Linked DNA regions of Prochlorococcus marinus XMU1408. The protein of the gene in region 1 binds, or shares a complex with, the protein of each later gene. Links are inferred from orthologs where the notes say so. Each region holds a gene or a part of one and is shown on either strand. Other genes may lie near its edges. The genes, in order: hisF and hisH.

Region 1 (6,018 bases):
AGTATCTCTTGTTACACCTTTCAGGCTGTCCTCTTAAAACGACAATCATTTCCGTTTTGATATTTATCTATTTTTGCTGCTACTGCATTTATATAACCATAGATTAAAATCCTGATGCGAGCGGTTTTTATCTTTAATTATTTGGCCATGTCTTGCTTTGAATAGAAAATTATCACCAGTTAAAGGGCTAGAAGCAAGGAAGGCTGCTTGGGAAGTAATTCAAGCTGTTGGAGGAGGAGCATTCGCAGATCTAGCCTTGGAAAGAATTTTTAAAATATATTCTTTTGAACCCTTAGATAAAGCTTTAATAACTGAATTATCTTATGGAGTTATTCGTCAAAGATATTTTTTGGATTGTTGGATTGATCATTTAGGAAAAGTTTCGGCAATAAAGCAACCTCCACTTTTGAGATGGCTTCTTCATCTGGGTCTTTATCAAATTTTTAAAATGGAAAGAATACCGCCAGCAGCGGCCATAAACACTACTGTCGAATTGGCTAAAACTAATCATCTGAGAAAACTTGCACCTGTTGTTAATGGCATATTGCGATCTGCTCTCCGAAGCAAAGAAAAAGGTTTTAAGCTTCCTAAGTCAAAGAATCCGAGCGAGGAGCTCGCCCAAGAACAGTCAATACCAGTTTGGTTGGCTGATGAATTAATTGCTTGGAAAGGGAAAGAAGATGCTGATGTTATTGCAAAAGCATTCAATACCATAAGTCCTATTGATATAAGAGTGAATAAATTACGGGCAAATATCGAGGAAGTTAAAGAAAGTTTTGATTCCTGCGGTATTTATAATCGATTTATTCCAAATTGCCCTTACGGATTAGAAGTTCCAGTTGGTGTTGGCGAACCTATGAAATGGCCAGGTTTTGCAGAAGGTAAATGGAGTGTGCAAGATAGATCTTCACAGTTAATTGCTCCTTCCCTTGGCGCTTTGCCTGGAGAGAAGATCCTTGATGCTTGTGCGGCGCCAGGTGGCAAATCAACACATATTGCAGAATTAGTTAATAATCAGGCCGAAATTTGGTCTGTTGATCGATCATCTAGAAGAGTGGAAAAAATATTATCTAATGCAAAGAGGCTTGGAATTTCATGTTTGGAAATATTGATTGCTGATTCTAATGAATTATTAGCAGAGAACCCTAAATTGGAATCTTATTTTGATCGAATACTAATTGATGCACCTTGTTCTGGCTTGGGTACTCTGGCTCGTCATCCTGATTCAAGATGGCGAATGACTAAAGATAATATCCAGGAACTTGTTTGTATTCAAAGCCAGCTACTCAAGTCGATAGATCCTTTATTGAAAAGTGGGGGCAAATTAGTTTATTCAACTTGTACTATTCATCCCTATGAAAATCATAATCAGATCAGAAATTTTTTGAAAATAAAGTCTAAATTTTCTCTAGAATATGAGAGACAAATTTGGCCTGGAGAGGAAAATAAAGGAGATGGTTTTTACATCGCTATTCTAAATAAATTGTAAAACAGAAGATGTGGAGATAGGTTTATCTTTTGAAACCTAAATTATGAGCTTATTAAACTACTATGACCTATTGCTATAGCAGTCACAAGCATTCCTAAAATTAGAAATGGTTGTGCACTGGCTTGGTATTTAACATCAAATTTTAATGGATCACGTAAAAGCCATATGTCTTGAAATGTGATTTGAGGAATTATTAGCAAAACCAGAATTACAGATGCAAAATGTTGTCCTATTGCTATTAAAACTACTACCATCGCCAGCTGAAAGATATCTATCATTCCTGCGCTTATACGACTTGCATTTTTAATACCAAAAACAACAGGAAGTGATTCAAGACCAAGGCTTTTATCCCCTTCCACGCTTTTAAAATCATTTATCACAGCAATTCCTAAGCCTGACAAGCTATAGGCAAGAGTAAGCAGAGCAGTTGTCCAAGTTAAATGACCAAATAGAGCCTGTCCAGCCCACCAGGGAAGAGCTATATAGCTTGCACCAAGTGCATAATTCCCAAGCCAACCATTTTGTTTAAGTTTTAAAGGTGGTGCTGAGTAAATAAAACTTACAAATGAACCTCCCAATGCCAAAAGAAGGACGGAAGGAATTGTGTGATGTGCCCACAAATCTAATAAATAGGCAACTCCAAGACCGGCAATTAATAAAACCCAAATTTGACATTTTACTTGGAAAAGTGAAATTGCTCCTGAAGGTATTGGTCTATTAGGTTCATTTATTGCATCAATTTCTCTATCAAAATAATCATTTATTGTTTGGGTATAACCAGTTAAGAGTGGCCCGCTCATAAACATGCAACTTATCGAAGCAAGAATGTTGCTCAATTCCCAGTGATAATTACCACTAGCAGCTGCTCCACATATGACTCCCCATAACAAAGGAATCCATGTGATGGGCTTCATTAATTGCAAACGAAGCTTCCAAATGTTTGTTGTTTCAGAACCTCCTTTTATCCCAAGGAGTTGCCTAGCATCGCTCACTTTGTAATCTCAGGGTTAAGAAACTTCATCTTCGAAGAACCAATGTTTGCTTCCATCATTCATTTTAATTACCACACCAATGCCACCAATACCATCAGTCATCTTGTAATCGATTACAGTGCCTCTTGGATCATTAGATAGTTGGTTGATCAAATAAGAAGGTATGCGATCTCTTACACGTTCAATATTGATCTTAATTTTTGAACCTATCCTTGCAAGGGAGGTTGGCTTAGCCATGGCATCAAAATGCTTAAGTTTGGGCAACCATAACAGTTCCCCTGTTTAAAAATCATGGTTGCTTTAAGATTGATCCCTTGTCTTGATGTTTCAAATGGACGAGTAGTAAAGGGGGTTAACTTTGTTGGATTGCGTGATGCAGGTGATCCAGTTGAGTTGGGATGCAGATACAGCAAGGCTGGAGCTGATGAATTGGTCTTTCTAGACATAACAGCCACTCACGAGAAAAGATCAACTTTGGTTGACATGGTTAGACGAACATCCGAGGCGGTAACCATTCCTTTTACTGTTGGAGGTGGGATAAGTTCTATTAATGGAATAAAGGAATTGTTACGAGCAGGAGCTGACAAAGTAAGTTTAAATTCCAGTGCTGTTAAAGACCCTTCGTTGATTTCTCAAGGGGCTAATTGTTTTGGATCTCAATGTATTGTGGTTGCAATAGATGCAAAAAAGAACAAAAATATTTCTAATAAGTGGGACGTTTATGTGAGTGGTGGACGTAATAATACTGGTTTGGATGCGATTGAATGGGCAGAAAAAGTATTTGAGCATGGAGCAGGAGAAATCCTATTAACTTCCATGGACGGTGACGGAACTCAAAATGGGTATGACATAGAACTGACTAAATCTATTTCTGAAAAAGTTCCAATTCCTGTAATAGCTTCAGGAGGAGCTGGTTGCTTGAGACACATTAAAGAGGCTTTTACTCTTGGGAAATCTTCAGCTGCTCTCTTGGCATCCCTTTTGCATGATGGACAATTAACGATCAGCGAAATAAAAGAATATCTAATTAAGGAAAATTTACCTATAAGACCAATTGAATGATTAATATTTGCACTAAAAGATGTAAAATAAATCTCTCCATATTCAGTTTTTTGTGCGAGTAAATAATTTCTTAGATTTATATGAGACCTGGTAATACTAAAGCTATAGAGGAAATGTTTGATTCGATTTCTTCAAAATACGATTTTTTAAATGATATATTTAGCTTCGGATTGCATAGATTTTGGAAAAGACGATTGTTGGATATTCTTAATCCAATTTCAGGAGAAAAATGGATAGACATTTGTTGTGGAACTGGAGATATGTCAATACTCTTGGCTAGATATATGAAGAGTTCTGAAAATATTATCGGGATAGATTCAGCTTCTCAAGCATTATTAGTTGCGAGAGAAAGATCTAAGCAAAACTATTCTTCAATTGAATGGATAAATGGTGATGCGTTGGAGACAAATCTAAAATCACATCAATTTGATGGACTTTTAATGGTCTATGGCTTAAGGAATCTTTCAAGCCCTTATGCAGGGCTCAGAGAGGCTTTAAGGATTTTGAAACCAGGAGGAAGAGCTGGGATTTTAGATTTTAGATCTTTTGAGGGACCTTCCATTCAAGGGCTATTCCAAAAAATTTATCTAAGTTTTTATGTTGTTCCAATTGCATCTCTTTTCGGATTGGGAAAAGAATATTCATATATAAAAAAAAGCTTACTTAACTTTCCTTCAGGTGAAAAACAAATTTATTTGGCACTTTCTGCTGGCTTTAAAAAAGCAAAATACCAAACATTAGCAAAGGGTCAAATGGGTATTTTATTACTTGAAGCTTAATCAAAATCGTTCAATCTATTCTCAATTCTTTTCTTCTACAAAAACTACATTTACCCCATAATTTAACTTCTCCCTTGGGAGAAGGCACCTTGCAAAAAGGACAATTAGTGATTCCATTCTTATCAGTTCTACTTGGGTGCTTTTCCCATATCTCTTTTTCACTTTCTCTCGTAACTAAATCACTAGGATAATGTTGTCTAATCCGAATCTCTTTTATTTGATATCCATATGATTTTAAAGATTCAATTAATTCCAAGCGGTTGTACTGAAGAGCCTGTCTCCACTGTGGATGACTTGCACCAATCGTTAAAATTTTATTTTGAATGTTAAGAGGTGTGCAATTTAATGCGAGCTGCTCCCCAGCTATCTCTTTCCAATCTTGAATAAGACCTCCCACATTTCCTTTCCATGAAGACTTGATTCCTTCCAAGCATGTAGAAATTGACTGCTCTCTTCTTGCTTTCGTTTTATGCTTTAAGTCTTCTAAAATCAATTTTAATTAGACACTATTGGTGAGTTAGTGCTTAAATCTAGCTAATATTTTTTAGATTGCATAAAAGATCCTAATGGGATTATTAGATAGGTTAAGTCGCTTGATAAGGGCAAATCTAAATGCTTTTGTCAGTGATGCAGAAGATCCAATTAAAATACTTGATCAGTCTGTTGCTGATATGCAAGAAGACTTGGTGAAGCTTCGTCAAGCGGTGGCTATGGCTATTGCAAGTCAAAAAAGATTAGAGAATCAGGCAAATCAAGCAAAAGATCAAATAAAAAATTGGTTTACCAGAGCTGAATTAGCCTTGAAAAAGGGAGAGGATGATCTAGCTAGAGAAGCATTAAGTAGAAAAAAAACTTTTCAAGAAACTTATGAATCTTTATCGACTCAATTTCAATCACAAAATGGTCAAGTTGAAAAACTAAAGAAAAGCCTTTTGTTATTAGAGAGAAAGATTGCCGAGGCTCGAACAAAAAAAGATATGCTTAAAGCAAGAGCTCAAGCAGCTAAAGCTCAGCAACAAATTCAAAGTGCAGTTGGTGATTTAGGTAGCAAGTCCGCTATGGCTGCTTTTGAACGAATGGAAGATAAAGTAGAGGCATTGGAAGCTTCTGGGCAAGCAGCATTAGAGTTGGCTGGAGAAGATCTAGAAAGTAAGTTCGCAGCATTAGAAGGAGGTAATGATATAGAGAAAGAATTAGAGATATTGAGGACTCAATTGAAATCGGGAGTTGAGGCAATAGCGTTGCCTCCGTCTGGTTTAGATGTAAGTGAAGTAAAAACAGTAGAAATTCAAGAAGTTGAAGTTGAATTAGAGGAGATGAAAAAGTCAATGGATAATTCTTGATTGTTTAAGAACAAATTATGTTTGAAATATGAATAACCAAAAATTCGATAGGGGAGTTGGATTGATCTATAAATATTACAAATTAAACCATTCCTCTCCCAGCTATTGGAGATTAATTCTTAAACCTATTTGCGCTAGTACAGAAATAGAGCTATCAAATTGGATCGCAGAGAAACCAGTAAAAAAAAATAAGCCAATAGCGATATTCTCCTCTTGCCAAAAATTTGGTCAAGGTCAAGCTGGTCGAACTTGGTATGCACCAAAAGGAGGGGTTTGGGTTAGTGCGGCTATTAAGAGAAAAGGTTCGTGTGAACATAATTCTCAACTTTATGGGCTAGCGGTGGCATTAGCTT
Region 2 (6,017 bases), on another replicon or contig:
ACTTAATTTGTTGAAGCAAGTTCAAATTCTGAAACGTCATTACTTTCATTTCTCTCAAATACTTTGCAAAAAGCTTTTATTACTCTATCTCCAGAATCTACTTGCTCGAGTGGATCTTTTCGAAGTCTATGTCTTAAAGCTGTTGAGACGACACGAGCGATATCTTCTTCAGTGACCTCTTTCCTTCCCTCAAATGCTGCAAGAGCTCTCGCGGCCCTATTAGTAACGATATCTCCCCTAAGTCCATCAACATCAAGTTCTCCACAAACAGCAGAGATCCTTAGTCTTAGATCCTCATCGATGCTGACCTCATTAAGTAAATTTTGAGCGTCAACAACTTTCTGTTGAAGGGCTTCCTGATTCCCTTGAACCGAATCGCTAAAGGCGTCAGGATTATTATCAAAAGAGGTACGTTGATCAACAACTTGAACACGAAGTTTGGCTTCTCTTACCGTTCTTACCTCTACACTCATTCCAAAACGATCAAGTAACTGCGGCCTTAATTCTCCTTCTTCAGGGTTACCTGAACCAATAAGAACAAATCTAGCTGGATGACGAACAGAAATTCCTTCTCTTTCAACTGTATTCCATCCTGAGGCAGCAGAATCTAGAAGAACGTCCACAAGATGATCATCTAATAAGTTAACTTCATCTACATAGAGTAAGCCTCTATTGGCTTTAGCTAGAAGACCTGGTTCAAAAGCTCTAACACCCTCACTTAGAGCTTTTTCAATATCAATAGTTCCACAAAGTCTATCCTCAGTAGCTCCTAAAGGTAGATCTACCATCGGCACTTGTTTCTCAGCTTTTTGAATATCACTTCCTTGTTCCATTCTCTCTCTTACATCATTGCTTTGAAGATCTGGATCATCAAGAGAGCTGTTATAGGGATCGCCCTCAACGACTTCAATAGCAGGCAAAAGATCAGCTAATGCACGTATGGTAGTGGACTTACCAGTGCCTCTATCTCCCATTATCATCACTCCGCCAATTCTGGGGTCAATAACATTTAGAAGAAGAGCCAGCTTCATTTCCTCCTGCCCAATCACTGAAGTGAAAGGAAAAACTCTGCGTTTTCTAGTTGAACTCACTTTCTTATTACCAGTAACAAGATTGTTTCACAAGCAGGTCTCTTTAGATTGATAAAGTTCAAAAAAAAAAATGATAATGAAAATCAATCTTTTTAAATTAGTCAGTAAAAATCTAATTTGTTTTTGTTGGTTTTTGATCTTGCTGTAAAAAAGGTACTAACTCTGCCGATAAGTTTCTTATCAACTCAGGTGATCTCGGATCGTTAAACGGACCCTTAACTATAAAACTTGCAAATGCCTTTGATTTGTAAGGTGTTTGGATTAATGCAGTATCTGAATATGAGATTCCAATATCACCAGTTTTGTTAAGAACCAAATACCCCCTTAATGAAAGATGATAGTCAGTGTCTTGAGTCTTTTTCTCAAGGCCTCTTAAGATGCCAGTTGGTATTAAAGTGTTTGTTTTTGATTTTTGCATAATTTCTCTATAAATATCTCTGGAGTCAGTCTTAAGTAGATAACCACCATCCACAAGAGCCATTGCTAAAGAAAGATCTTTGGTGGATGTAAGATTTGTGCCACTTAGATCAGGAAGAAAATTATTAATTTTCGTATTTTTTAATCCAATCTCTTTGAATTTTTGATTAACTTTATCAATCCCACCTAATCGCTTTATTAGTAAATTAGTTGCTGTATTATCGCTAACTCTAATCATTTCAGAAGCCACCTCAAAAACTGGAAATTCTTGCCCGATTTTTTGGAAAGCCATCCAGCCTGAACCGCTACCAATAGTATCTTCTGTAAGAATTAATTTTTCATTCCATAATATTTCACCTCTATCTAACATTGTAAGTAAAACAATTAGAATTGGAACTTTAATACTACTTGCTGCTGCAAGTCTTATGTCAGATTTTATCTCTGCATAAACTTTATTATCTAATGAAATAAAAAAGCAACTAACATATAGATCTGGATTTTTAATTATTAGATTCTCCCATTTATTAATTAGTTCTTCTAGGCTTTGAAACTTGTCTAACTTATTATTATAAAAAGATAATAAATTAGAATTTTTATTTTTAATTTCTTTTTCAATAGATCTCCTCGATTTACCTACTAAATTAATTGTTCTAGTTGTTTTATTGTTATGATTAATGGGACCAATAATTCTTAATAAGCTACCAAGTAAAACCGATAAGCTAATGCTGGTTAAAAAAATATTCGTAATTACTTTGAAATAACTTTTCACTTTATATACAAGATAATATATATTCTTCCCATTTATTGTAGCTATTTATTTTAATTAATGATTTTTATTTTTAATTGCCCACCTGGCTTGGCTAATTATTCCTCTAATTAGTGCAACTTCATCATCATTCACCTCGGCTCTTAGAAGTAATTTTTTTATTTTTGCCATTTTTGCTTTATAAGTATGTTTCATCAAGAAACCAATATCTAAAAATAGACTACCTGCATCATTAATACAATCTTCTAACTTAATTAGATTAGAAGGATAGTTTATTATTTTATTGGGTTTTAACAAATCAAATTCATTTAATAGATTGAATTGATGAAGAACAATAGCTACTGCATGTGAAAGATTTAGTGATGGATAATTTTTGCTTGTATTAAGACTAATGACTTTATTTGCTTTTAGTAGTTCTTCATTCGTTAAACCTCGATCTTCTCTTCCGAAAACTAAAGCTATTGTCTCTTCTCTTTCTGATTCAATTGCCCAGTAAAGTGCATCTTTATTTGAATTAAGAGGAATTTCTCCATGCTCTTTTCTTCCGCAAGTAGCAATAACTCTTGAGCAGTCTGAAAGTGCTGAATTTAGATCATTATATATTTTTGCTTCTTCTAATTTTTTTAATCCTTTTACAGCCATTTTTTTTGCTTCTAGAGCTAAATAATCGCACTTTGGAGAAACTAGTCTTAATTCATTAACATTAAAGTTTTCACATAGTCTTGCAACGCTTCCAATATTTATTGTTCCTGCGGGTTCAACAAGAATTACTTTTACAGTCTTTTTAATAATCACTTTTAATTAAGAGAGTGCATATATGCCAATAGATCTGCCATTGATTGAGGTTCAATATCAAAACTTGGCATTGGAGGGGTCAAGCCTCGAATAACTTGATTAATGATTTTTTTATCACTCAATTCTTGGGTTGCTTCGTGGAGATCAGGTCCCACTAATCCTTGTGCGGAAATACCATGACAACCTACACAATTGATTTTGAATAATTTGCTTCCAGTTGAGGTTTCACCTTGAAGAGATAAAGTTTGAATTATGAAAGGATCTTGCTTGAAATTTTCAAATGTCCAAAGAAAGATTAGTAATGCAGCAGTAGCAATAAATAATAGGAATATTTTCCAAGAGCTAATCTTTTGGTTTTGATCTATTAATGCTTTTGATGACGGAGTATTCACTAAAACCTCTTTGACATGAAAGAATTGTTAGTAGAACTTTTAAAAAACTCGAGCAAATGATTGAGCCCCTTTTATGTGGGATTGTTCTTGGACTAGTTCCAATTACATTATTAGGCCTTTTTGTTAGTGCATGGAATCAGTATCGTCGAAGTAGTTCAATGCCTGATTGGGAGTAAGAAAAAGAAGAGTGGTTTTTCCATAAGATTTCTCTTTATTTAACTCCCATCCATTATGTATTCTTGGCAGTGATTTTGACGAGCATTCGCATATCAATGTTGATGATTTTTTAATCCATTGCATTGTCAATAAAAGTTCTTGAGAAATTTCGTATATTTCTGAATCGTATGGAGGGTCAAGAAAAACAAAATCAAATCTTTGCTCAGAAGTTGGAGAATTTTTAATAAATCCAATATTTTTATTGCTTGGCCCATTTCTTAGAAATGAGATCACCTCTTTACATATGACTTCAATGTGAGAGTTATAATTAAGGGTATTCAATACATTTAGGAGGTTTTTTTTGCATATATGAGCTGTTGCTCTTTGTTTCTCAATTGCAAGTATACGCTTTCCACCTTTTTGAAGGACTTCACATGCCATTGATCCACTTCCACTACAAAGATCTAGCCAACTAGCTTCTTCAAGTTTGTTCCCTAGAATATTAATTATTGCCTCTCTTACTTTTGAAGTGGTAGGTCTTGTCTTTTGATTTAAAGGACTTAATATTCTTTTTCCAGATAAGAGTTTTATTGTTCCTTTCAAACTAATATTTACCTTTTCTCAACCAATTAATCCAATTTAAAATAAGTTTTTGCCCTGCTATACCAGATTTTTCAGGATGAAATTGACAGGCGCCAGTATTTTTATGCCAGACAATTGATGAAAAGTCAGTTTCACCAAATTTTGTAGTAGCTACAGTGTTTTTTTGTTCTAAAGGGCATGCTGAGTATGAATGTACGAAATACATCCAATTACTATCAGTAAAATTTTCTAAAATAGGACACTCATTTATTTTGTTAATAGGTGACCAACCAATATGAGGAATTCTTTCATTTTGTTCTTCAGGTAATTTATGTATGTGCCCTTTTATAACTCCTAAACCATTTAAAATCCCTTCATCACTGCTTTCGAATAACAGCTGTAAGCCTAAACATATCCCAAGAAGAGGTTTACCATTATTAACCCAATCGATTATTGAAGGTATTAAGTCAGTATTTCTTAAATTTTTCATTGCAGGATCAAAAGCACCTACTCCAGGAAGAATTAAAGCATCACAGAGGTTTAGTCTTTTAATATCTGAAACTATTTCTAAAGGTTGATTAAGCCTTTTAAATGCTTGTTGAACTGAAAAAAGATTACCCATTCCATAATCTATTAATCCAATTTTTGCCAATAGATTTACCTAAAGAATCATTTGAGTGGAATTAAAACTAATTTAAAAATTTGTCTTTAAAGATGCTTGGAGATTGTGCCAGAAAGAGTTGCTTTTGGTACTGCCCCAACAACAGTGTCTACTTTTTGTCCACCTTTAAAGATCATCAAAGTTGGAATGCTTCTAATTCCATACTGACTAGCAACATTGGGGTTCTCGTCAGTGTTTAGTTTGAAGACTTTTATTTTGCCTTCGAAATCTTTTGAGATTTCTTCAACAATGGGGGCAACCATTCGGCAAGGTCCACACCAAGGTGCCCAAAAATCAACCAAAACAGGAACATCACTCTGGAGGACTTCTTGTTCGAAGGAGGAATCAGTTACAGCAGAAGCAGTGGACATACCTTAGAGGTCTTAAGAACTAGATCATAACAATTGTATTTTGCCTATAAAAAGTTTTGCTGCCATTTTTAAATGAAGTTTGAATATTGTTTTGTTTTTTTTGAATAAGAAAAACCCGAACAAGTCGGGCGTTTTTGTGTGTGAGGAGTGTGAGAGCAAAGGCTCTCACTACTCAATTCTAACCTTTGTATTTAATTCTGAAATCTTTCAGTATCTTTATTTACCCATTCCAAGTTGTTGTGCTTTTTGGTAAACCTTTCCTTCTGTTAACAAAGAAGGTGCAACAACTATTTCAACCTTTTGCATTTCCTTGATATTTGTTGCTCCTAGAGTTCCCATGGAGGTTTTGAGTGCTCCTAATAAATTGTGGGTTCCATCATCAAGAATTGCGGGGCCACAAAGAATACTTCTTAAACTACCGGTAGTTCCAACTCTGATTCTTGTCCCTCTAGGAAGAACTGGACTTGGAGTTGCCATACCCCAATGAAAACCTTTTCCAGGAGCTTCTTGTGATCTTGCAATTGGAGAACCAATCATCACTGAATCAGCACCACAAGCTATACATTTGCAAATATCTCCACCAGTGATAATCCCACCATCAGCAATGATTGGAACATATTTCCCACTTTCTTTTTGAAAGTCATCTCTTGCTGATGAGCAATCAGCAATAGCAGTCGCTTGAGGAATACCAACTCCCAGTACACCCCTTGAGGTACATGCGGCACCTGGTCCGATTCCAACCATTACAGCTGCTGCGCCAGCTCTCATAAGTTTCAAAGAAACCTC

What was found.
Region 2: the proteins of hisF (region 1) and hisH are in contact, whole or in part, in a crystal structure (PDB 6RU0), measured with the Thermotoga maritima proteins. The link is inferred for Prochlorococcus marinus XMU1408 from one-to-one orthologs. Residues at the interface, in WP_004080486.1 of Thermotoga maritima: Met1, Leu2, Ala3, Arg5, Ser40, Glu41, Asp45, Glu46, Ala70, Glu71, Ile73, Asp74, Ile75, Pro76, Phe77, Asp98, Lys99, Ser122, Gln123, Glu161, Thr195, Leu196, Asn247, Arg249, Glu251; in WP_004080484.1 of Thermotoga maritima: Asn15, Arg18, Arg22, Arg117, Leu118, Pro119, His120, Met121, Gly122, Trp123, Asn124, Asn134, Gly135, Tyr136, Tyr138, Val140, Tyr158, Glu180, Lys181, Ser182, Ser183, Lys184, Ile185.

Annotation. Positions count from the first base shown.
Region 1 is NZ_QJUE01000002.1:155,732-161,749, forward strand. Bases 1,676-4,657 are described here. They hold hisF (imidazole glycerol phosphate synthase subunit HisF), read left to right. Parts: upstream 1,676-2,772; coding sequence 2,773-3,543; downstream 3,544-4,657. Other genes in these bases: chlG (chlorophyll synthase ChlG), read right to left, coding at 1,676-2,481; DNJ73_RS02350 (DUF2862 domain-containing protein), read right to left, coding at 2,497-2,718; ubiE (bifunctional demethylmenaquinone methyltransferase/2-methoxy-6-polyprenyl-1,4-benzoquinol methylase UbiE), read left to right, coding at 3,624-4,322; DNJ73_RS02365 (DUF721 domain-containing protein), read right to left, coding at 4,333-4,657. In the rest of the region: DNJ73_RS02340 (16S rRNA (cytosine(967)-C(5))-methyltransferase), read left to right, coding at 158-1,489; more of chlG, read right to left, coding at 1,531-1,675; more of DNJ73_RS02365, read right to left, coding at 4,658-4,815; DNJ73_RS02370 (PspA/IM30 family protein), read left to right, coding at 4,889-5,665; DNJ73_RS02375 (biotin--[acetyl-CoA-carboxylase] ligase), read left to right, coding at 5,694-6,018.
Region 2 is NZ_QJUE01000004.1:85,160-91,176, reverse strand. Bases 3,037-6,017 are described here. They hold hisH (imidazole glycerol phosphate synthase subunit HisH), read right to left. Parts: upstream 4,852-6,017; coding sequence 4,222-4,851; downstream 3,037-4,221. Other genes in these bases: DNJ73_RS06255 (GuaB3 family IMP dehydrogenase-related protein), read right to left, coding at 5,448-6,017; trxA (thioredoxin), read right to left, coding at 4,908-5,231; DNJ73_RS06270 (RsmD family RNA methyltransferase), read right to left, coding at 3,585-4,220; petG (cytochrome b6-f complex subunit V), read left to right, coding at 3,518-3,637; DNJ73_RS06280 (c-type cytochrome), read right to left, coding at 3,072-3,461. Outside these bases: crossover junction endodeoxyribonuclease RuvC, read right to left, coding at 1-2; bchI (magnesium chelatase ATPase subunit I), read right to left, coding at 3-1,091; DNJ73_RS06290 (serine hydrolase), read right to left, coding at 1,204-2,277; more of DNJ73_RS06285, read right to left, coding at 2,332-3,036. UniProt on the Escherichia coli protein: IGPS catalyzes the conversion of PRFAR and glutamine to IGP, AICAR and glutamate. The HisH subunit catalyzes the hydrolysis of glutamine to glutamate and ammonia as part of the synthesis of IGP and AICAR.